DNA from 3 places in the Bradyrhizobium sp. SZCCHNR1093 genome. Region 3 is predicted to be linked to each of the others. Evidence: predicted binding sites of a transcription regulator. Region 3 holds the regulator's gene; each other region holds the start of a gene.
What was found. Region 3 encodes PhoB, which activates phosphate uptake and scavenging genes when phosphate is short. Its sites were predicted from a motif close to TGTCATNNANCTGTCAT; they were not measured.

Region 1 (7,756 bases), on a different contig from region 3:
CCCGAAAATGCCGCTGAACCTCGCGCTGCTAAAGGGCTGTGATATCCGCGGCGTGTTCTGGGGCGCCTGGACCCGACTCAACCCCGCCAAGAACCGCGCCAACCTTGAAAAGCTCGTGCGGTGGACCGCAGAGGGCAAGCTGTCGTCGCATGTCGACCGCACCTTCCCGCTGGCGCAGACCGCCGATGCCTTGAAGGTGCTCGCCGGCCGCCAGGCGATGGGCAAGGTGATCCTGCACCCTTGAGGACGTGCGATGAAGGCGCCCGGGGTGCGTATCCCCGGGGTAGCCTCGCCCTGATCCGCGCAACCAAACCGAGCAGAGCCCTGCCTGCTCCGCGGACGGATTGCTCGAGCCGGCCCGAGGTCGCTGTGACGTCCTCGCGCTGCGAGGCGCCGCAAATTTGTTCTGCGGGTTGCCGCGCCGGCGTCACGGATTCGCAACCGGAAGCAGAAAATCCGAAAACGAGCGTTTCTTGGTTAACGCAACCGAGCCACATTGTGGCATGGTAAATTGTAGGGCTTGGCTGTTGTTATTTCGACGTTTCTGGATTTGGTGCGGTGCGATGTCGCACTCGCGTTGCCACAATCAGATCAAAATATTTCCAGAATCATGCCGGCTCTCGTCCACTTTTAGTCGGATTCAATTAGTCAATTAGTTGTCGGCAGTGGGGTGCCTCTGGCAATCGTGACGTGTCTCGAGCTTCTGACGGGCTTGGGACCAAAAGTATGTTGCGTGAAGTTGAGATGGGGATGAAGGCCATGGCTGAGCGGACGACGCGCGGGCGTTTCAACAACAGAACTCCTTCGGAGCCTGACTTCAGGCCTTTCCCCGATGAACTCCCTCAGGAGCGCCCACCGAACTATCGTTTCGGCCGGTCGACCCAGGACAACTATCCAAACGACGAATCGATGCCGATGTTCCTCTCTGAGTATGAGAGCGGCAATCAGATCGACAGCACGCATTTCGAGGACCAGTGGCCGGTGCGGACCCGCCGCGTGTCGGTCTCGTCCCGGATTCTTCTCGCCGTGGTGGCTGCGGCCGGCGTCGCGGTGCTCTTCGCGCTTGTCACCTCGGATGCGACGCGCGACCTGATCGCCAGTGCCAAGGCTTCCATCATCGGCGCCACGCCGGATCCTACGGCCCCGCCGCAGGCCACCAACACGCAGCTCACCGCGCGCGACATGCAGCTGAACGAGCCGGCGCGACTGCCGCCCGAGCCGCCGGCTGCTGCGGCGCCGGTGCAGACGGCAGCCGTGGCCCCGACGCGTGACGACATCGCCAACGCCTACCAGACAGCGCTGCAGAATCGTAGCGTGACGCAGCCCGCGCCGGTTGCAGCACCACCGAGCTTCGCCACGGCACCGTCCGCGCCGGCCCCGAGCGCGATGGAGCCATCCTCGATCAATTCGCCTGGCGCGGGATCGGCAATCGTTGCACCCGGCCTCGGCGCCGTGACCGCTGCTCCGCCGCCCGCGCAGGTCCGCCGGCTCGATCCCGACGAGCTCGCGGGCATCATGAAACGCGCCAAGAGCCTGCTGGCGGCGGGCGACATCCCGCCGGCGCGACTGCTGCTGGAGCGCGCCGCCGAGGCGCAAGAACCGGCCGCGGCGCTGATGCTTGCGCAGACCTACGATCCGCACGTGCTGGGAACGAAGGACATCCGCAACATCAATGCCGATCCGGCTGCGGCGCGCAACTGGTACCGCCGCGCCGCCCAGCTCGGCTCGACCGAAGCGCAGCGCAGGCTCGATCAGTTGCAGAACTGAACGCTCGTGACGGCAGCGATGCCGCCCCGTTTCATTTTTTTGTTTCACGCGTGATTTTCGAGTCCGTTCATGGGCGACGCCAGGTGAGACTTGGTGCTGCCCGCGTTCCGGCTCGTAAACATGTGCCAACCTTACATCGAGGGGGACAGATGCGACGTGTTGTTGGAGCGGCCGTAGCCGCAATGATGATGATAGCGTGCGGCTTTGCTGCCCACGCCGAGGAAGGCGAGTTCGACCCCGCCAAGGTGAGCGACAGCCTCAAGGCGATCTTCCAGTTCGGCTCGGTGCAGACCAAGCAGGCGCTGAACGCCAACACGGTGACGCTCATCACCGGCACCATCGGCGGCACCTATGTGCAGTTCGGCGCCGATCTGGCCTCGCTGCTCGATGACGGCAACAATCTGCGCGTCTTGCCGATCGTCGGCCGCGGCTCGGTCCAGAGCGTGGCCGACATCCTGTTCCTGCAGGGTGTCGATCTCGGCATCGTCCGAGCCGACACGCTCGACTATCTCGAGCGCAAGGGCTTCGCCAAGGACATCAAGCGGCAGTTCACCTACGTCACCAAGCTCTACAACGAGGAGATGCAGGTCATCGCGCCACGCGCGGTGCGCACGCTGCGTGACCTCGAAGGCCGCCGGGTCAGCGTCGACCTGCCGAATGGCGGCACCTTCGTCACGGCGCTGACGGTGTTCGAGCGGTTGGGCCTGCGCGCCAACTTCGCCTATATCGAGCAGCGCATCGCGATGGAGAAGCTGAAGCGCGGCGAGCTCGATGCCGTCATCGTGGTCGGCGGCAAGCCCTACAAGTCGGTCAGCACCTTCGTCAACGACGGGCGCTTCCATCTCGTCAACGTCGATTACGATCGACCGCTGCAGACCGACTACCTGCCGGCGACCCTGACCGCGAAGGACTATCCGAACCTGATCGCCGAGGGCGAGAAGGTCGACACGATCGCGGTGCCGGCCGTGCTCGCCGCCTATAATTGGGCGCCGAACACCGACCGCTATCGCAAGCTCGCGACCTTCGTCGATGCCTTCTTCACCAAATTCCCGGCATTCCAGAATCCGCCGTTCCATCCGAAGTGGAAGGAGGTCTCGCTGTCGGCGCCGCTGGCCGGCTGGCAGCGGCTGCCGTCCGCGAGCAAATGGCTGGAGAGCCATGCCATGGAAGGCGCACAGCGCGACCGCTTCGATGACTTCCTGAAGCAGAGCAGCGCCGGCAGGGCGATGCCGAGCGAGGCCGACCGCGAGGCGCTGTTCAAGCAGTACCAGGCCTGGGAGGCCGAGAAGACCGGCAGCGCCCGCGCCCAGGCGCGCGGCCAGCGCTGAGCTCGTAGCGTTCAACGAGGTCCCATCAGGAGAAAAGCCCCGCGAACGCGGGGCTTTTTGCTGTCGTTTGCCGTTGTGCCCTTCCGAGGCGCTGACTGCGGGAACCCGGCTTGCCGGCCCAAGCCGCCGTCAGCCGATATTCTCGCCGTCCTTCGCGACGTCAGCGTTCTTGTCTGCCGCCAGCCGCGCGAGTACGGCGCGGGCCGCGGCATGATGGTCGGGCGTGATGTTCGAGGCGACCATGCGGATGGCGGTGGCGAGCACCGCCGCGTCGTCGGTGAAGCCGAGGATGGGCAACACGTCAGGCATGAAGTCGAACGGCACGACGAAGTAGGCGATGGCGCCGAGCAGGGCGACCTGGACGTGCCGCGGTGTCTCCTTGTCGAAGGCGCAGTAATACGCCGCAAGCAGCTCCTCGGCGAACGGCAACCGCGCGACAACCGTCTTGAACTTGATCCAGAAACGGCGGCGAAGGGTCTCGCGATCCCGGGCCAGCCGCTCCGCGGGCTCGAAGCCAACGTTGTAGTCGGTCGCATCCGACATGATGTCCGATCTCCGGTTCCAGACGGCGCTGGAGGCGCGGTCCTCGCCCTCGGATGTGGTGATGGCGACGCCGGCCGCAAGGCGCGTGCCGTCGTCGCCAAGGCCTCAGCCGCGCATCGTCGCGGCGATCGCATTCATCGCCTTGGCGAGCTCGATGTCGCGCATGGTCACGCCGCCTGCGTCATGGGTCGTGAGGACCACCTCGACGGTGCGGTAGACGTTGCGCCACTCGGGATGATGGTCGTGCTTCTCGGCGACCAGCGCGACCCGGGTCATGAAGCCGAACGCTTCGTTGAAGTTCTTGAACGTGAAGGTGCGGGCGATGGCCTCGCGGCCCTCCAGCTCGGACCAGTCGGGAAGCTCCCGCAGGGCGGTGGCGCGTGCCTCCGCCGACAATCGTTGCGGCATCTCGATCTCCTCTTGTGGTGCAATCGACCGGACACGTGGCAGCGTCCGGGCGATTGCGGGGCTACCTCCGGCTGGATCGCGCCGGTGTCCGGTTGCCAAGACTAGCCGAAAACGCATCCCGATCAGAGCCTTGTCACAGGCGCCATGCCGGAGGGGCTCGGAACTGCCCCGATCCTGCGGTGGACTGGTGCGGTGGTAACCATGACGCAGATGTCACCCCGGGCGGACAAGAAATTTGCTACAGTTCAGCTCTATCGAAGGACGACGTGGCCAGACGAAGCCGCCGGTGGCGTCGCCCGGCCCTGGGACCACCGGAGGACGGAATCTGGTAGATACTCAGACCACGCCAGCGCAGCGCTCACGGATGCGCCCTGCCGTGTTCATCGTCATCGCCGGGATCCTCGCGGTCGTCGGCGCTTTGACGGGTGCCTACTATTTTGCGATGCGTCCCGTGGTGCTCAAGATCGCGGTCGGTCCGCCCAACAGCGACGACCTCAAGGTCGTCCAGGCCCTGACCCAGGCCTTTTCCCAGTCGCACGCCTCCGTCAGGCTGCGGCCGGTTCCGACCGAGGGCGCCGCCGAGAGCGCGCAGGCGCTGGCCGCCGCCAAGGTGGATCTTGCGATCGTGCGGGGTGACCTCGAGGTCCCAAAGAACGCACAGGCGGTAGCGACGCTGCGCAAGAACGTCGTCGTCCTCTGGGTGCCCTCGTCCGGCAAGGGCAAGAGCCGCAAGGGTGGCGCCAAGATCACGAAGATCTCGCAGCTCGCGGGCCACAAAGTCGGCATCATCGGCCGGACGCCGGCGAACGCGAACCTGCTGAAGGTCATCCTGCGCCAATATGGCGTCGACCCCGGCAAGGTCGAGATCGTCCAATTCCCGATCACCGAGGCCGCCGAAGCGGTCCGAAGCCAGAGGGCCGATGTCTATCTGGCGGCCGGTCCCATCAACAGCAAAATCACGGCGGATGCGATCGCCGCCGCTACCAAGGAGGGCGGCCCCCCCACCTTCCTGGCCATCGATTCCGCCGGAGCCATCGCACAGAACCATCCCGAATACGAGGCCACCGAGATTCCGGCCGGCGCGTTCGGCGGGGCGCCCGATCGCCCTGAAGATGAAGTGAAGACGATCAGCTTCAATCACCACATCGTGGCACGCAAGGGCCTCGCCGAATCGACGGTCTCGACGTTCACGCATCAGCTGTTCTCGGTGCGCCAGCAGCTGATGTCGGAATTTCCGCTTGCCGCCAAGATCGAGACGCCGGACACCGACAAGGACGCCGCGATCCCCGTCCATCCCGGCGCGGCGGCCTTCGTCGACGGCGAGGAGAAGACCTTCCTCGACCGCTACAGCGACTACATCTGGTGGAGCCTGATGGCGCTTTCGGCGATGGGCTCGGCCGGCGCGTGGTTCGCCGGCTATCTCAAGCGCGACGAACGCACCATCAACACCTCGCTGCGCGATCGTCTGCTGGAGATGATCACGATCGCGCGCAAGTGCGATTCGACCGAGGAGCTCGATCAGCTCCAGGCCGAGGCCGACGAGATCCTGCGCAACACGCTGACCTGCTTCGAGGACGGCGCGATCGAGCACGCGGCGTTGACCGCGTTCAACATCGCGCTCGAGCAGTTCCACAACGCGGTGGCCGATCGCAAGCTCATCCTGATGAGCATGCCCGCCAATCTGCAGCGCACCGGCGCGCAGTTGCGTGCCGCCGGCACCTGAGGTCTGCCACGCTCCCCTTGCGGCGGTGTCGCGCACTGCCCAAGACGCCGCGTGTAATTCCAGCGTCATCAATCTTTTCTAGGTCTGCCGGGCCGTGGCTCGCGCCTGCTCCCGCGCGCGATCCGACCAGGAGATCCGCATGACGCTTCGCATTCCTCGACCGCGCACAGCCCTGTCCCGCCGCCGCTTCCTGTCGACAGCCGCCGCAGCCGGCGTCACGACGCTGGCGATGCCCTATCTGAGCCGCGCCGCCGACCGGCCGCAGATCACGCATGGCGTGCAGTCCGGCGACGTTGGCATGGATGGCGGCGTGGTCTGGGCGCGTGCCGACCGGCCGTCGCAGATGCTGGTCGAGGTGGCGACCACCGAGTCGTTCAAGGACGCGCGTACGCTGCCTCCGGTCGCCGCACTTCCGGAAAGCGACTTCACGGCCAAGATGCTGATCGACGGTCTGCCCAGCGGCCAGGACATCTTCTACCGCGTCAAGTTTCGCGACCTTTCGCATGTCGCGGTCGAAAGCGAGGCCGCGCTTGGCCGCTTCCGCACCGCGCCCGGCAACAAGCGCGACGTCTCGTTCGTCTGGGGCGGCGACGTGGCGGGGCAGGGCTGGGGCATCAATCCCGACGATGGCGGCATGTTCACCTTCTCGACGATGAAGAAGCACCGCCCGGACTTCTTCCTGCATTCCGGCGACACCATCTATGCCGATGGCCCGATCAAGTCCGAGGTGAAGCTGCCGGACAACAAGGTGTGGAAGAACCTCACCGTGGAAGAGAAGGCGAAGGTCGCCGAAACGCTCGACGAGTTCCGTGCCGCTCACAAATACAATTTCCTCGACGAGAACGTCCGCGCCTTCAATGCCGAGGTGCCGATCTTCGTGCAGTGGGACGATCATGAGGTCACCAACAACTGGTCGGCCTCCAAGGAGCTGCCGGCCAGCTACAAGGAGCGCAACATCCAGCTGCTCGCGGCCCGCGCGGCGCGCGCCTTCCACGAGATGTATCCGATGCGCGAGAGCATCATCGAGCCGGGCCGAGTCTATCGCACCATCAACTATGGCCCGCATCTCGACGTGTTCGTGCTCGACGAGCGCAGCTACCGCGGCGCCAACGGTCCCAATCTCGAGGACAAATATGGTCCGGCGTCCTACTTCATCGGGCCGGAGCAGATGCGCTGGCTGAAGCAGGCGCTGCTCAATTCGCGCGCGACCTGGAAGGTGATCGCCTCCGACATGCCGCTCAGCATCATCGTCTATGACGACGCGGCCAACAAGAAGGGCTCGGAAGCGGTTGCCCAAGGGGACGGCCCGGCGCGCGGCCGCGAGCTCGAGATTGCCGAGATCCTGCGCTTCATCAAGACGGCGCCGATCCAGAACACGGTGTGGCTGACGGCGGACGTGCACTACGCGGCCGCGCACTATTACGATCCGAACAAGGCGCAGTTTCAGGACTTCGAGCCGTTCTGGGAGTTCGTCTCCGGTCCGCTGCATGCCGGCACGTTCGGTCCGAACGAGCTCGACAACACCTTCGGCCCCGAGGTGCGCTTCATCAAGGCGCCGGGCCTCGATAAGCAGAACCTGCCGCCATCGGCCGGCATGCAGTTCTTCGGCCACGTCAAGATCGAGGGCGCCACGGGCCAGATGACCGTGACCCTGCGCGATCGCGCCGACGTCGCGCTGTGGTCGACCACGCTCGATCCGAAGCTCGGCTGAGGTCTCGTTGTTCGGCGGCAAGACGATCGCGTGCTGCGACGGCAACTAGTCGCGTCGGCGCAGCACCGCCTCCAGCGCGTCGGTCGGGCAAGGCTTCGGCAGCCGTGGCCGGTCGGCGAACGCGGCCGGCACGCGGTCGGCGCCATAGCCGGTGGAGAAGGCGAAGGGAATGCCGAGCGCCGTTAGCCGCTCGGCAATCGCAAAGCTCTTTTCGCGGACCAGGCCGACATCGAGCAATGCGAATTGCGGGGCGCGCTCCGCGATCATGGCGAGCGC
Region 2 (7,756 bases), on a different contig from region 3:
AACCTCGGCGGGCGGTGGGTCAATCCAGCCCGTTCCGCAAGCTTGTCGCAGCGGCGAACGGGCCGATCACGAAACTCACCAGCGACAATGCGCACAGGATCGAGAATGGCGCCCCGAACGGCAGCGGACCGACGATGGCCGCCTGCGACGCCGCGACGCCGAAGATCAGCACCGGGATCGATAGTGGCAGCACCAAGACCGCCAGCAGCAGCCCGCCGCGGTGCATGGTCACCGCCAGCGCCGCACCGATCATGCCGATGAAGGTCAGGGCAGGCGTGCCCGCCAATAGCGTCAGCGCGACGGCGCCGGTGGCGGTGGCGTCGAGATTGAGAAGCAGTCCGAGCACGGGCGTCGCGATCACCAGCGGCAGGCCGGCGGCGAGCCAGTGCGCCAGCGCCTTGGCGGCGCAGGCCAGCTCCAGCGGTGTCCGGCTCATCACGACCAGGTCGAGCGAGCCGTCCTCGTGGTCGGCGGTGAACAGCCGGTCCAGGGTGAGCAGGCTGGAGAGCAGGGCACCGAGCCAGAGGATGGCGGGGCCGAGCCGGGTCAGGAGCGCCAGATCCGGCCCGACCGCGAATGGCATCAGCACCACGACGGTGAGGAAGAACAGCACGCCGATCAGCGCGCCGCCGCCGATGCGCAGCGCGATCCGGATGTCGCGGCGGATGAGGGCACCGAGCGCGGTCATGCGGGGAGGGCCTTGGCTGATTGCTTGATGGCAGATGGTGAGCCACGCTCCCTCCACCCGCAAACTGCGCTCCCTCCCCTCTTGTGGGGGAGGGCTGGGGAGGGGGGTGGCTCCGGGTGACGCTGCCGTTGTGGACGCCCACCCCCGACCCCTCCCCGCAAGGGGGAGGGGTCGGCGTGCCGATGGGACGTTGGTTGGTGCGACCGAATCTCGTCAAACAAGTTAGAGCGCGTCGTGGGGCACCCCCCTCCCTGATCCTCCCCGACAAGGGGGGAGGGAACGGAGAGAGCGGTGGGTGGGACTGCGAAGAGGCGAGAGGGAATCATCGAGCCTCCCCGATCCGCAGCTCGCGCGTGGCGATGCCGAGCGGTCCATGTGTCGCGGCCACGATCAGCCCGCCGCCAGCGAGATGCTCGCGCATCAGGCCGGCGAACATCGCCTGTCCGGCGATGTCGAGCGCGGCGGTCGGCTCGTCCAGCAGCCACAGCAGGCGCGGCACCGCCAGCAGGCGCGCCAGCGACAGGCGGCGGCGCTGGCCGGCGGAGAGATAGGCGGCGGGCAGGTCGATGGCGTGCGCGATGCCCACCGCCGCCAAACAGTCGGGGATCGGTCGCGTGACGCCGCCGCCGAGGAATTCGGCCCAGAAGGTCAGGTTTTCGCGGACGCTGAGCGCCGGCTTCAGCGCGTCGCGGTGGCCGAGATAGTGCGCCTGCTCGGGCACCGTCAACTCGCCTTCGCCGCCCTCGATGGCGATGGAGCCGCCCGCCGGCAGCAGTAGGCCGGCAATCAGCCGCAGCAGTGATGTCTTGCCCGCACCATTGTGTCCGGTCACCGCGAGCGCCTCGCCCGCGACCGTTTCGAACGCAAGGCCTGCGAACACCTCGCGACCGCCGCGCACGCATCTGACGTCGCGGCCGAACAGTTTCGGAGACAATGTTGGAGAAAGCTGCATGGCCCGTCGTGACAGCCCTTACGAAATTGATGGCTAGCGCGTGAGAATTTGTGGGTGATGCCACGTCGCGGCTTGCTTGTGGCTGTGGCGGCGCAGTTAGAAAGCTTCTATAAGCCCGACCTTGATGCAGCACACAATCGCCCGCTGCAAGCCATCCGGCGCCTCGCGCTGACGGTTCTTAAATACCCCCTCCGGGTATACAGATCAATTGGGATTTCCACGCATGACCTCGCTCGACAGCTTCAAGTGTCGCAAGACCCTCAAGGTCGGAACGAAGAGCTACATTTACTACAGCTTGCCCACAGCCGAGAAGAACGGTCTCAAGGACATCTCCAAGCTGCCCTATTCGATGAAGGTGCTGCTCGAGAATCTGCTGCGCAACGAGGACGGCCGCACCGTCACCAAGGACGACATTGTCGCGGTGTCGAAATGGCTGCGCAAGAAGTCGCTGGAGCACGAGATCGCCTTCCGTCCGGCGCGCGTGCTGATGCAGGATTTCACCGGCGTGCCTGCGGTGGTCGATCTCGCAGCGATGCGCAACGCGATGCAGAAGCTCGGCGGCGACGCGGAGAAGATCAACCCGCTGGTGCCGGTCGATCTCGTCATCGACCACTCGGTGATCGTGAACTACTTCGGTGACAACAAGGCGTTCGGCAAGAACGTCGCCGAGGAGTACAAGCAGAACCAGGAGCGTTACGAATTCCTGAAGTGGGGCCAGAAGGCGTTCTCGAACTTCTCCGTCGTGCCACCCGGCACCGGCATCTGCCACCAGGTCAACCTCGAATACCTTGCGCAGACCGTCTGGACCAAGAAGGAGAAGATGACCGTCGGCCGCACCAAGGGCACCTTCGAGGTCGCCTATCCGGATTCGCTGGTCGGCACCGATTCGCACACCACGATGGTCAATGGTCTGGCCGTGCTCGGCTGGGGCGTCGGCGGCATCGAGGCTGAGGCCTGCATGCTCGGCCAGCCGCTGTCGATGCTGCTGCCCGACGTCGTCGGCTTCAAGCTGACCGGCGCGTTGAAGGAAGGCGTGACCGCGACCGACCTGGTGCTGACCGTCACCCAGATGCTGCGCAAGCTCGGTGTGGTCGGCAAGTTCGTCGAGTTCTTCGGCCCCGGCCTCGACCATCTCTCGGTCGCCGACAAGTCGACCATCGCCAACATGGCCCCCGAATATGGCGCGACCTGCGGCTTCTTCCCGGTCGACGCCGCCACCATCGACTATCTCAAGACCTCGGGCCGCAAGGGCCCGCGCGTCGCGCTGGTCGAGGCCTATGCCAAGGCGCAGGGCCTGTTCCGCACCGCCAAGTCGGCGGACCCGGTGTTCACGCAGACACTGACCCTCGATCTCGCCGACGTCGTGCCGTCGATGGCTGGTCCGAAGCGTCCCGAGGGCCGCATCGCCCTGCCGGCGGTGGCCGAGGGCTTCGCCACCGCGCTGGCCGGCGAGTACAAGAAGAGCGATGCCGCGCAGCGCTTCCCCGTTGAGGGCAAGGACTTCGACATCGGCCATGGCGATGTCGTCATCGCCGCCATCACCTCCTGCACCAACACCTCGAACCCGAGCGTGCTGATCGGCGCCGGCCTCTTGGCCCGCAACGCCGCCGCCAAGGGCCTCAAGGCCAAGCCGTGGGTGAAGACCTCGCTCGCCCCGGGCAGCCAGGTGGTCGCCGAGTATCTGGCTAACTCCGGCCTGCAGAAGGACCTCGACAAGGTCGGCTTCAACCTGGTCGGTTTCGGCTGCACCACCTGCATCGGCAATTCAGGTCCGCTGCCGGAGGAGATCTCGAAGTCGATCAACGACAACGGCGTCGTCGCGGCGGCCGTGCTGTCCGGCAACCGCAACTTCGAAGGCCGCGTCTCGCCGGACGTGCAGGCCAACTACCTGGCCTCGCCGCCGCTGGTCGTCGCCTACGCGCTCGCCGGCACCGTGACCAAGGATCTTTCGGTCGAGCCGATCGGCATCGGCAAGGACAAGAAGCCAGTCTACCTGAAAGACATCTGGCCGACGACCAAGGAGGTCAACGACTTCGTCAAGAAATTCGTCAAGGCGTCGATCTTCAAGAAGCGCTACGCCGACGTGTTCAAGGGCGACACCAACTGGCGCAAGATCAAGACGGTCGAGAGCGAGACCTATCGCTGGAACATGTCGTCGACCTACGTGCAGAACCCGCCGTATTTCGACGGCATGAAGAAGGAGCCCGAGCCGATCAAGGACATCGTCGAGGCCCGCGTGCTGGCGCTGTTCGGCGACAAGATCACGACCGACCACATCTCGCCGGCCGGTTCGATCAAGCTGACCTCGCCCGCCGGTAAATTCCTCAGCGAGCACCAGGTCCGCCCGGCCGACTTCAACCAGTACGGCACGCGCCGCGGCAATCACGAGATCATGATGCGCGGCACCTTCGCCAACATCCGCATCAAGAACTTCATGCTCAAAGGTGCCGACGGCAACATTCCGGAAGGCGGCCTGACCAAGCACTGGCCCGACGGCGAGCAGATGTCGATCTACGACGCCGCGATGAAGTACCAGGAAGAGGGCGTGCCGCTGGTGGTGTTCGCCGGCGCCGAATACGGCAACGGCTCGTCGCGCGACTGGGCTGCGAAAGGTACCCGGCTGCTCGGCGTCCGCGCCGTGATCTGCCAGAGCTTCGAGCGCATCCATCGTTCGAACCTGGTCGGCATGGGTGTGCTCCCGCTCACCTTCCAGGAAGGCACGTCCTGGTCCTCGCTCGGCCTGAAGGGCGACGAGAAGGTCACCATCAAGGGCCTGCAGGGCGACCTGAAGCCGCGTCAAACCCTGACCGCCGAGATCGTGTCGGCCGACGGGGCGGCGCAGCAGGTGCCGCTGCTCTGCCGGATCGATACGCTGGACGAGCTGGACTACTATCGCAACGGCGGCATCCTGCACTACGTGCTGCGCAAGCTTGCTGCTTAACCAAAGCGCGACGCGACAGTTTGGCTCACTCTGAAGTGAGTAGCGGGTGATGAAGGAGGCGGCCTATGACAAAGGCCGCCTCCTTTTCGTTTGCAATCTATTAACTACGAGGGCGGCTTCGCAGATCATTGACGCGGCAGGGCGCAGCGGACCATGTTCCAGACAGGACAGTGACGATGAGTGGACAGATGTCGTGGTGGTCGCGCGCGGCGCTGAGTGTCTGTGCGGTCATCGCTTTCGTCCGGCCGGCCGCGTCCGATCCGCGTGCGGTGATCGAACTCTTCACGTCCCAGGGCTGTTCATCCTGCCCGCCGGCCGACAAGATCCTCGGCGAGCTCGCCAGAGATCCCTCGGTCATCGCGCTGTCCCTGCCGATCGACTACTGGGACTACCTGGGCTGGAAGGACACGCTGGCCGACTCCCGCTTCACGGCCCGGCAGCGGGCCTATTCCAGGGCGCGTGGCGATCGCGAAGTCTATACGCCGCAGGCGGTGGTCAACGGCTCCGTGCATGTGATCGGCAGCGACCGCGAGGCGATCGAAGGCGCCATCGAGGAGACTGTCCAGGGTGGCAGGGTGATGTCGGTGCCGGTGAGGCTGTCGGTCGACGGCCAGGACCTCACTGTCTCCGTGGCCGCGGCCAACGACCAGATGCCGCGCAAGCACGGCGAGGTCTGGGTCTGCTCGATCTCGCGGGTGGTCCCGATCTCGGTCGGCCGCGGCGAGAACAGCGGCCGTGATCTGACCTATTACAATGTCGTTCGCGGTCTTCAGAAGCTGGGTGACTGGAATGGTTCGCCGGTCAGATGGAGCGTGCCGCTGGAGAAGATCGCCCGCGAGGGCGTCGATGGCACCGTCGTCTATGTGCAGGACGGCAGTCGCGACCGCCCCGGTGCGATGCTCGGGGCCGCCTTTTCCGAGTTGCCATTGGTCGGACGGGCTTCAGCAACGGCGCGTGCTCCCGAGCGCTGATCTTCCATCGTCCTGATCTTCGTTTCCGTTGACCTGCGGTAGGCGCGTCACGTCCATGGGACGGAGGCGCGCCACAACATGTTCCGTGCAGCTCACGCCAAAAAAGCAAAAGGACCAACTTGCGTTGGCCCTTTGCCTTACTTGTGAATGGACCCGATCCTGACGACCCCGGGGGGCTGGGGGCTGAGGAATCCGGAACCGAAAGGACCGGGCCAACGCACACGAATCTTATGCCTAAGGTCGGGGGCGGTCGGTGGGCGGAAAGACGGCGCGATTATGATTCTGCTAACGATCCCGTGACGCTTGCGTGTTCGCGGAGTTCGCGCGGTTGGCACGCGTGGCCGAACTTCAACAATGAAAACGGCCCCTTGCGGCTTCCGGCGGATGGCGCGATCATGTCACACAGATGACAGGAGGACGCTCATGAACCTCACTCCGGAGGATGCCGACCCCAGCGAGAACCGCGCGGCGGCGCGCAACGCGGCCGCAGCGCCCAACCGGGTGACGTTCGATCGCCTCGAGCTGAATCGTATCCTCAACCTCTACGGCCGCATGGTCGCCGACGGTGAGTGGCGCGACTATTCGATCGACTTCCTGCGTGACCGGGCCGTCTTCTCCGTGTTTCGCCGGGCGTCCGAGGTGCCGATCTACCGCATCGAGAAGGACCCGCGGCTGGCGCGTAAGCAGGGCATGTACAGCGTGGTCTCGGCCACCGGCCTGATCCTGCGCCGCGGTCATGAGCTCGAGCGCGTGCTGCTGGTGATCGCGCCGAAGCCGGCGCTGGTCTGATCCCACGCGCTCCGGCTGATCCTGACATTCCGACTGGCGTTGCTTACGCCGGGACGTCGCTGCTCCCGGCCCCGAGCGGGCGCTGCATCATCACAGTATCGAGCCAGCGGCCGAATTTCAGGCCGACGCTCGGGTGGGTGCCGATCATCTGGAAGCCGCAGGCGGTATGCAGCCGGACCGAGCCGGCATTGGCGGAGTCGCCGATGACGGCGATCATCTGGCGAAAGCCTCCCTCCTCACAGGCGTCGATCAGCCGCCGCATCAGTCGCATTCCGATGCCACGACGCTGGCTGGCGGGGGCGAGATAGATCGAGTTCTCCACCGTGAAGCGATAGGCCGGGCGAGGCCGGTAAGGCCCCGCATAGGCATAGCCAACCACCTCTCCGTCCAGCAGGGCGGCGAAATAGGGAAAGCCGTCGTCGGTGAGCGCCCGGAAGCGGCGCGTCATTTCCGTCAGATCCGGAGGGTCGAGCTCGAAGGTGGCCGTGCCCTCGCGGACGGCCTGGCCGTAGATGGCGGTGATGGTGGGAAGGTCGGCCTCCCGGGTGGGCCGGATCTCAATGTCGGACATGGTGGAAACATACCAAAGCGGACGCGGCGATCAATCCGGCCTCGCGGCATGGCTGCCGTCGCGCCCGCGCCGCGGTCGCAATTGGCTTGCGCAAACGAAAAGCCCCGGCGGTGAGGCCGGGGCTTCGAAGGTCGCTCGTGTGAGCCGCTGGCTCAGTCGCGCTGTCCGAGCAGCTGCAGCAGCAGCGTGAACAGGTTGATGAAGTTCAGGTACAGCGACAGGGCGCCGGTGATCGCTGCGCGCTCGGCAATGTCGCCGCCCGCGGAAGCGTAGCCGTAGATGTACTCGTTCTTCAGACGCTGCGTGTCCCAGGCGGTCAGGCCGGCGAACACGAACACGCCGATCACCGAGACGATGAACTGCAGCATCGAGCTCGCCAGGAACAGGTTCACGAGGCTCGCCAGCACGATGCCGACCAGGCCCATGAACAGGAACGAGCCCATGCCGGTCATGTCGCGCTTGGTCGTATAGCCGTACAGGCTGAGCGCGCCGAACGTCGCCGCGGTGATGAAGAACACCCGCACGATCGAGGTGTGAGTGTACACCAGGAAGATCGACGACAGCGAGATGCCCATCAAGGCCGAGAACACCCAGAACAGGATCTGCGCGGTCGACGGCGCCAGGCGGTTGATGCCGGCCGAGATCGCGAACACCATGACCAGTGGGGCCAGGATGAACAGCCACTTCAGCGGGCTCACGAACATCGCGTAGCCGAACTGCGTCAGGTACGCGTTGCCGAACTTGAATACGCCGGCAGCCGGATCGCCGGTCACCGACGCCATGTAGACGCCCAGCGCCGCGAGGCCGGTGATGGCCAAGCCGATGCTCATGTAATTGTAGATGC
Region 3 (7,756 bases):
CTCGGCCGCCATCGCCTCCGAATTCCAGGAGAGCGACGGGCTGCACCAGTCGAGCCTGATCCTGCTCGGCCTGCTGCTGTTCGTGCTCACCTTCTTCGTGCTGGCGAGCGCGCGGCTGATGCTCATGCGGCTCGAAGCCAAGGCGGGAAAATAAGCCATGTCCAGCGCTGATACGCTTACACTCGATGCGCCGGTCAATCCGATCTATGCGCGCCGGCGCCGCAGGGACATCGTGATCCGCGGCCTCTGCGTCGCCGCCGCGATGTTCGGCGTCACCTGGCTGGCGCTGATCCTGTTCACGCTGTTCTATAACGGACTCGCCGGCCTCAGCCTGCAGGTTTTTGCCGCCGACACGCCGCCACCCGGCTCCAGCGAAGGCGGCCTGCGCAACGCCATCGTCGGCTCCTTGATCATGACGATCATCGGCGTCGGCATCGGCGCGCCGCTCGGCCTGTTCGCCGGCACCTATCTCGCCGAATACGGCCGCAACGACCGCCTGACCTCGGTGATCCGCTTCATCAACGACATCCTGCTGTCGGCGCCCTCGATCATCATCGGCCTGTTCATCTATGGTGCGGTCGTGGTGCCGATGGGCGGCTTCTCGGCACTCGCGGGTTCCCTTGCATTGGCGGTCATCGTGATCCCGGTGGTGCTGCGCACCACCGAGGACATGCTGCTGCTCGTGCCCAACCCGCTGCGCGAGGCGGCGTCTGCGCTCGGCCTGCCGCGCTCGCTGGTGATCCGCCGCATCGCCTATCGGGCGGCGCGCTCGGGCCTCATCACCGGCGTGCTGCTTGCCACCGCCCGCGTCGCCGGCGAGACCGCGCCTCTGCTGTTCACCGCGCTGTCGAACCAGTTCTGGAGCCTCAACCTTTCCAGGACGATGGCGAACCTGCCCGTCACCATCAACAATTTCGTCCAGAGCCCTTATGCCTACTGGAAGCAACTGGCCTGGAGCGGAGCCCTTCTCATCACTCTGGCCGTGCTCGCCCTGAACATCGGTGCACGCATTCTTGGCGCCGAGAGGAACACCAAATGACCGAACTGTCCGTCTCCGTCAGTCAGCCCAATCACGCTCTTCACGGCAAGGCGCTTCCGGATGCGCCGGCCAAGGTGACCGCGCGCAACCTCAACTTCTACTACGGCGACCATCACGCGCTGAAGAACATCAACCTGTCGCTGGGCACCAACCGCGTCACCGCGTTCATCGGCCCGTCCGGCTGCGGCAAGTCCACGCTGCTGCGCATCTTCAACCGGATGTACGATCTCTATCCGGGCCAGCGGGCGACCGGGCAGCTGATGCTCGACAACACCAACATCCTCGATCCCAAGCTCGATCTGAATCTGCTGCGCGCCCGGGTCGGCATGGTGTTCCAGAAGCCGACGCCGTTCCCGATGACGATCTACGAAAACATCGCCTTCGGCATCCGCCTCTATGAGAAGATCTCGAAGTCGGAGATGGACGACCGGGTCGAGAAGGCGCTGCGCGGCGGCGCGTTGTGGAACGAGGTCAAGGACAAGCTCAACGCCTCGGGCCTGTCGCTGTCCGGCGGCCAGCAGCAGCGGCTGTGCATCGCGCGCACCGTGGCGGTCCGGCCGGAGGTGATCTTGTTCGACGAGCCGTGCTCGGCGCTCGATCCGATCTCGACCGCCAAGGTCGAGGAGCTGATCCAGGAGCTGGCCGAAAACTATACGATCGCCATCGTGACGCATAACATGCAGCAGGCGGCGCGCGTCTCCGACAAGACCGCCTTCATGTATCTCGGCGAGCTGATCGAGTTCGACGACACCAGCAAGATCTTCACTTCGCCGAGTGATCGGCGGACCCAGGATTACATCACCGGCCGGTTCGGCTGACGCCGACGACATTGCCTTCAGGAGATCATCATGGCCAGTGAACATACCGCCAAGGCGTTCGACAGCGATCTGCAGGACCTGACCCGTCTGGTATCGGAGATGGGCGGCCTCGCGGAGCGGCTGATCGTCGATTCCGTCGATGCGCTGGTGCGGCGCGACATCGCGCTCGGCCAGAAGGTGGTCGCCACCGACGCCGAGGTCGACAAGCTGCAGCGCATCATCGAGGAGCGCGCCGTGCTCACGATCGCCCGTCGCCAGCCGATGGCGGTCGACCTGCGCGAGATCGTCGGCGCGATGCGCGTGGCGACCGATCTGGAGCGCATCGGCGACCTCGCCAAGAACATCGGCAAGCGCGTCGCGGCGCTGGAGAGCGACTTCCATCCGCTGAAGCTGATCCGCGGCCTCGAGCACATGACCGATCTGGTGCAGTCGCAGGTCAAGACGGTGCTGGACGCCTATGCCGCGCATGACCTGCCGGCGGCGATGACGGTGTGGAAGGGCGACGAGGAAGTCGACGCCATCTGCACCTCGCTGTTCCGCGAGCTCCTGACCTACATGATGGAGGATCCGCGCAACATCTCGTTCTGCATCCACCTGATGTTCTGCGCCAAGAACATCGAGCGCATCGGCGATCACGCGACCAACATCGCCGAGACTGTATTCTATATGATCGAAGGCCAGCAGATCATGGACAAGCGCCCGAAGGGCGACATGACGAGCTTCGCGACGACGATTCCCGGTAACTAAGAGAGACGGTTCAGACATGGGCGCCCGAATTCTGGTGGTGGAGGACGAGGAGGCGCTGACGACGCTGCTGCGCTACAACCTCGAGGCCGAAGGCTACGAGGTCGAGACCGTGGCGCGCGGCGACGAGGCCGACACGCGGCTGAAGGAGCGCGTTCCGGATCTCGTCGTGCTCGACTGGATGCTGCCGGGCCTCTCCGGCATCGAGCTGTGCCGCCGCCTGCGCGCGCGGACCGAGACCCGGCAATTGCCGATCATCATGCTGACGGCGCGCGGCGAGGAGAGCGAGCGCGTGCGCGGACTCGCCACCGGCGCCGACGACTACATCGTCAAGCCGTTCTCGGTGCCGGAGCTCCTGGCGCGCGTGAAAGGCCTGCTGCGGCGGGCGAGCCCGGAGCGGCTGGCGACCGTGCTGTCCTATGGCGACATCGAGCTCGACCGCGAGAAACGCCGCGTGGCGCGCTCGGGGCGGCCGATCGATCTCGGCCCGACCGAATACCGCCTGCTCGAATTCTTCCTCGAGCACCCCGGCCGCGTGTTCAGCCGCGAACAGCTGCTCGACAGCGTTTGGGGCCGCGACATCTACATCGACGAGCGCACCGTCGACGTCCATATCGGCCGCCTGCGCAAGCTGCTCAATCCCGGCCGCGAGCAGGACCCGATCCGCACCGTGCGCGGCGCCGGTTATGCGCTCGATGATCGCTTCGCCAAGAGCGAGCAGGTGTAAGGGCGATGGGCGTGAGGATGAAGAAGGTGTGAGGCGCGAGCGGGCCCGATTGAGGAGATCGCGGTCCGCTTTCCGCCACGCCGCCGCCGTCTTGATCGTGTCTGCTTCGTGGCCCGTCACGATGTTTCGGTCCCAGCGGACGCCCTTGATCAAGACCATCATCATATCTCTTGTCATGCTGCTCGGCAGCTTGGCGGGCGCCCCGGCCGCCGAGCTCGAGGACGCGGTCGCGGCGGCAGGCAACGGGCAGCATGCGGCGGCGATGCGACGGCTGCTGCCGCTGGCCGCCAAGGGCGATGCGCGGGCGCAGTTCGACGTCGGCTTCATGCAGGCGTTCGGCTGGGGCGTGCCGCGTAATCCGAGCGAGGCGCTGGCCTGGTACCGCAAGGCCGCCGATCAGGGGCTCGCCGTCGCGCAACATTATCTCGGCATCGCCTACGTCAATGGCGAGGGTGTTGCCTCCAACTACGGCGAAGCCAGTCGCTGGTTCAGCCGCGCCGCGGCGCAGGGCTTCGCCCAGTCGCAATACATGCTCGGCCTGATGCTGCTCGACGGCCGCGGTGTGAAACAGGACGTCGTGCAGGGCTATGCCTGGCTGGTGATGGCGGGCCGTAGTGGCGTGCGATCGGCCGGCCGCGACGTGCAGCGGGTCAGGTTGACCGAGCCGCAGCGCGTCCAGGCCCAGAGCGCCATTGCGTCCTGGCAGCCGAAACCGGAATCGGCGGATGCGGGCATTGCCACTCCGCGTCCGGAGCAATTGCTCGGGCTCGATCGCCACATCGGCGAGGTCGTCGATCCCACCTCCTGGCCGGCGTCGTCGATCGGCGTCGTCACCGTCGCGCAATACTCGAGCGGCGGCTGGTGCACCGGCACCCTGGTGGCGCCGCGCGTCGTGCTCACCGCCGCGCATTGCGTCTTCAACGGCGTGGCGCAGGTCAGCCCCGGCAATGTCCGCTTCCTGGCCGGCATGAACCGTGGCACGCCGGCGGCATCGTCGGTCGCCGACAAGCTGATCGTGGCGCCCGATTTCGTCCCGACCCGGCACGACAGATGGTCGCTCGACCGCTCGCCCGCCGATTGGGCGCTGATCGTGCTGAAGGATGCGCTGCCGTCGAAGCCGGTGGCGGTCAAGGCGCTGACCCGCGAGGAGCTCGCGGCTGCGACCACGGCCGGAACCATCTCCGAGATCGGCTATGGCCAGGAGCGGCGCTATTCGCCGACCGGCCAGCGCAATTGCAGCGCCGGCATGACCGGGGATGCCCGGCTGTTGACAGTGCATTGCCTGGCCAATTTCGGCTATTCGGGCTCGCCGATCCTGGCCGAGGTCGGCGGGGAGCCGGCCGTGGTCGGCATCTTCTCGGCGTTCCACGAGGAGACCCGGCTGATGTTCGCCGCCCCCGCGAGCCAGTTCGAGGCGGTCGTGCGCCGCGAGATCGCGGCGCAGAGTGCCTCGGCGCGGTGAGGGAAGGAGCGAGAGAGACGAGGTCCCGCCGCTGGTCATGATCTGTGCGTGACTGGATAGCGGGTTGCCAAGCGAGAGGGCGGTCCGGGAAGCGCCACCCAGGTTTTCCTGCAGCTTTCGCCTGCAGCGGGGCCTTTACCGAACTGGCCTAGCTCTTGCTATAGTCCGAGTATGACGATTGTTCCAATTGATCATCCTCGGGCCGCGCGGCTGCTGTGGTGGCGGTCGCAGCCCGGCCGCAACGTTGCGCTCGTCGGCGGGCTGGTCGCGGCCAACGCGCTCGCCTGGGCCTGGGCATTCGCGCTCTACGCCGACCGGCCCGCCATCGTCGGCACCGCGATGCTGGCCTGGCTGCTCGGGCTGCGCCATGCGGTCGATGCGGATCACATCGCGGCCATCGACAACGTCGTGCGGAAGCTGGTGCAGGACGGTAACCCTCCGCGCGCCGCCGGCCTCTATTTTGCGCTCGGCCATTCCAGCGTCGTCGTCATCGCCACCATCGTCGTGAGCCTCATCGCCGGCGCCGACCTCCTGGATGAAGAGAGTGCGATCAGGGCGATCGGCGGCGTCATCGGCACGTCGGTATCGGCCGGCTTCCTGCTGCTTATCGCGTTGGCGAACCTCATTCTGTTCGTGAACCTCTGGCGCCGCGCCGCACAGCCGCAGTCCGAGATGGAAACAGCCGGAAACAGCGGACGGGGCATCCTCATCCGCCTGCTGCGCCCCGTGCTCCGCCTGGTGGGACGCGCCTGGCACATGTATCCGCTCGGCTTCCTGTTCGGTCTCGGCTTCGACACCGCGAGCGAGATCGGGCTTCTCAGCCTGTCGGCGACCGAGGCTGCGCGCGGCGCGAGCCTCGCCCATGTGCTGGTATTCCCGGCGCTGTTCGCGGCTGCGATGGCCACCGTCGACACCGCCGACAGCATGCTGATGGTCGGCGCCTATCGCTGGGCGCTGACCGATCCCGCACGCAAGCTGCGCTATAACCTCGTGATCACCGGCGCATCCGTTGCCATCGCGCTGGTGATCGGCAGCTTCGAGGCGTTCACGCTGTTGGCGCCGCGGCTTGGCCTGACGGGGGGATGGGCTGACGTCGCCACCGCGCTGGGCGGCGACGTCGCCAATCTCGGGCTCGTCGCGATCGGCGTGTTCGGACTGATCTGGGCGGTCGCCATGCTGCTCGGTCGCAGTCAGCGCGGTTCCGAGGCGACGCCCGGCGAAGCGCTTGCCAGCGTTCGTGCGGGGGCGCTAAACCCGCCGGCGATACGAAGCGGAACGCATAAGACGGGCTAGGAGCGGGGCCTCATGATGGTCGGCTCGGAGGGAACGATCAGGATGCTGTGGCTGCAGGGCGCGAGCTGCGGCGGCTGCACGATGTCGATCCTGGAAAGCGGCGCGTCCGGCTGGTTCGACGAATTGCGCCAATCCGGCATCGATCTGGTATGGCATCCCTCCGTCAGCGAGCAGACCGGGGACGAGGTGGTGGAGCTGTTGGAGGCGATCCGCGACGGTCGCGAGCGGCTCGATCTGCTGGTGCTCGAAGGCTCGGTGGCGCGCGGACCTGGTCTGACCGGCCGCTTCAACATGCTCGCCGGCACCAACCGCTCGATCTATCACTGGCTGCTCGATCTGGCGCCGCTGGCCGACTACGTCGTTGCCGTCGGCAGCTGCGCCGCCTATGGCGGCATTCCCGCGGCTGGCATCAATCCGACCGATGCGGTCGGACTGCAGTTCGAGGGCAGCGATATCGGCGGCGCGCTTGGCGCGGCCTTCCGCTCGAAACGCGGGCTGCCGGTGATCAACGTCGCAGGCTGTGCGCCGCATCCGGGCTGGATGATGGAGAGCCTGCTGGCGCTTACCTCGGGCGATCTGACGGCAGACGGCCTCGACACAGTCGGCCGTCCGACCTTCATCGCCAACCACCTCGCTCATCACGGCTGCTCACGCAACGAGTTCTACGAGTTCAAGGCGAGTGCGGAAGCGATGTCAGAGCGCGGTTGCCTGATGGAGCATCTCGGCTGCCGCGCAACGCAGGCGGTCGGCGACTGCAATCAGCGCTCGTGGAACGGCGGCGGCTCCTGCACCAAGGGCGGTTATGCCTGCATCGCCTGCACCTCGCCGGGCTTCGAGAGCGCGCAGAACTATCTGGAGACGGCGAAGCTCGCCGGCATCCCCGTCGGCCTTCCCACCGACATGCCGAAAGCCTGGTTCGTCGCGCTCGCAGCGCTGTCGAAATCGGCCACGCCGCGCCGCGTCCGACTCAATGCGACGGCCGATCATGTCGTGGTGCCGCCGGGCCGTTCCGGCGACAAGCGCCGTCCATGACGCGGATCACGGTCGGACCGTTCAATCGTGTCGAAGGCGATCTCGAGGTCAGGCTCGATATCGAGAGCGGCCGCGTCGCGCGGGCGGAGGTGACGGCGCCGCTCTATCGGGGTTTCGAGCAGATCCTTGAGGGCCGGCCGCCGCTCGACGCCCTGGTGATCGCGCCGCGCATCTGCGGCATCTGCTCCGTGTCGCAATCGATCGCGGCCGCCGCGGCGTTGCGCCAGGCCATGGGCATTGCGGCAGCACCAAACGGCATCCTCGCGAGCAACATCGCGCACGCGGCCGAGAACGCGGCGGATCATCTGACGCATTTCTACATCTTCTTCATGCCGGACTTCGCCCGCGATGCTTATGCCTCGCACGCTTGGCATTCGGCCGCGGCCGAACGTTTCGCGGCGACGAAGGGCAGCGCTGCCCGCGATGCGCTGCCGGCGCGCGCGCGACTGCTGGAGATCATGGGCCTGATCGCCGGCAAATGGCCGCACAGTCTCGCCTTCCAGCCAGGCGGGACGACCCGCGCGATCGAGCTCGGCGAGCGCGTGCGGCTCAGCGCGATCGCGGCGTCGTTTCGCGGTTTCCTTGAGCGCGTCCTGTTCGCCGACAAGTTGGAGAACGTGCTCGCCTTGTCGACGCCGGAC

Region 1: a site for PhoB is predicted at 5,822-5,838, ahead of QX070_RS28440 (alkaline phosphatase D family protein). Genes of this name have one in related genera too.
Region 2: a site for PhoB is predicted at 5,948-5,964, ahead of QX070_RS29705 (DUF2794 domain-containing protein). Genes of this name have one in related genera too.

Annotation. Positions count from the first base shown of each region.
Region 1 is NZ_JAUHJJ010000012.1:119,540-127,295, forward strand. It holds gene QX070_RS28410 (NADPH:quinone oxidoreductase family protein) at 1-244, shown strand, start outside; gene QX070_RS28415 (hypothetical protein) at 760-1,767, shown strand; gene QX070_RS28420 (TAXI family TRAP transporter solute-binding subunit) at 1,917-3,095, shown strand; gene QX070_RS28425 (YkvA family protein) at 3,225-3,638, opposite strand; gene QX070_RS28430 (4a-hydroxytetrahydrobiopterin dehydratase) at 3,744-4,163, opposite strand; gene QX070_RS28435 (TAXI family TRAP transporter solute-binding subunit) at 4,423-5,769, shown strand; gene QX070_RS28440 (alkaline phosphatase D family protein) at 5,909-7,480, shown strand; gene QX070_RS28445 (response regulator) at 7,526-7,756, opposite strand, start outside.
Region 2 is NZ_JAUHJJ010000014.1:78,344-86,099, forward strand. It holds gene ccmB (heme exporter protein CcmB) at 20-688, opposite strand; gene ccmA (heme ABC exporter ATP-binding protein CcmA) at 1,011-1,640, opposite strand; gene acnA (aconitate hydratase AcnA) at 1,864-4,581, shown strand; gene QX070_RS29700 (DUF1223 domain-containing protein) at 4,770-5,552, shown strand; gene QX070_RS29705 (DUF2794 domain-containing protein) at 5,976-6,341, shown strand; gene QX070_RS29710 (GNAT family N-acetyltransferase) at 6,385-6,912, opposite strand; gene QX070_RS29715 (Bax inhibitor-1/YccA family protein) at 7,065-7,756, opposite strand, start outside.
Region 3 is NZ_JAUHJJ010000002.1:921,337-929,092, forward strand. It holds gene pstC (phosphate ABC transporter permease subunit PstC) at 1-154, shown strand, start outside; gene pstA (phosphate ABC transporter permease PstA) at 158-1,039, shown strand; gene pstB (phosphate ABC transporter ATP-binding protein PstB) at 1,036-1,857, shown strand; gene phoU (phosphate signaling complex protein PhoU) at 1,888-2,604, shown strand; gene phoB (phosphate regulon transcriptional regulator PhoB) at 2,621-3,328, shown strand; gene QX070_RS09915 (trypsin-like serine protease) at 3,474-4,790, shown strand; gene QX070_RS09920 (HoxN/HupN/NixA family nickel/cobalt transporter) at 4,962-6,083, shown strand; gene QX070_RS09925 (HupU protein) at 6,099-7,115, shown strand; gene QX070_RS09930 (nickel-dependent hydrogenase large subunit) at 7,112-7,756, shown strand, end outside.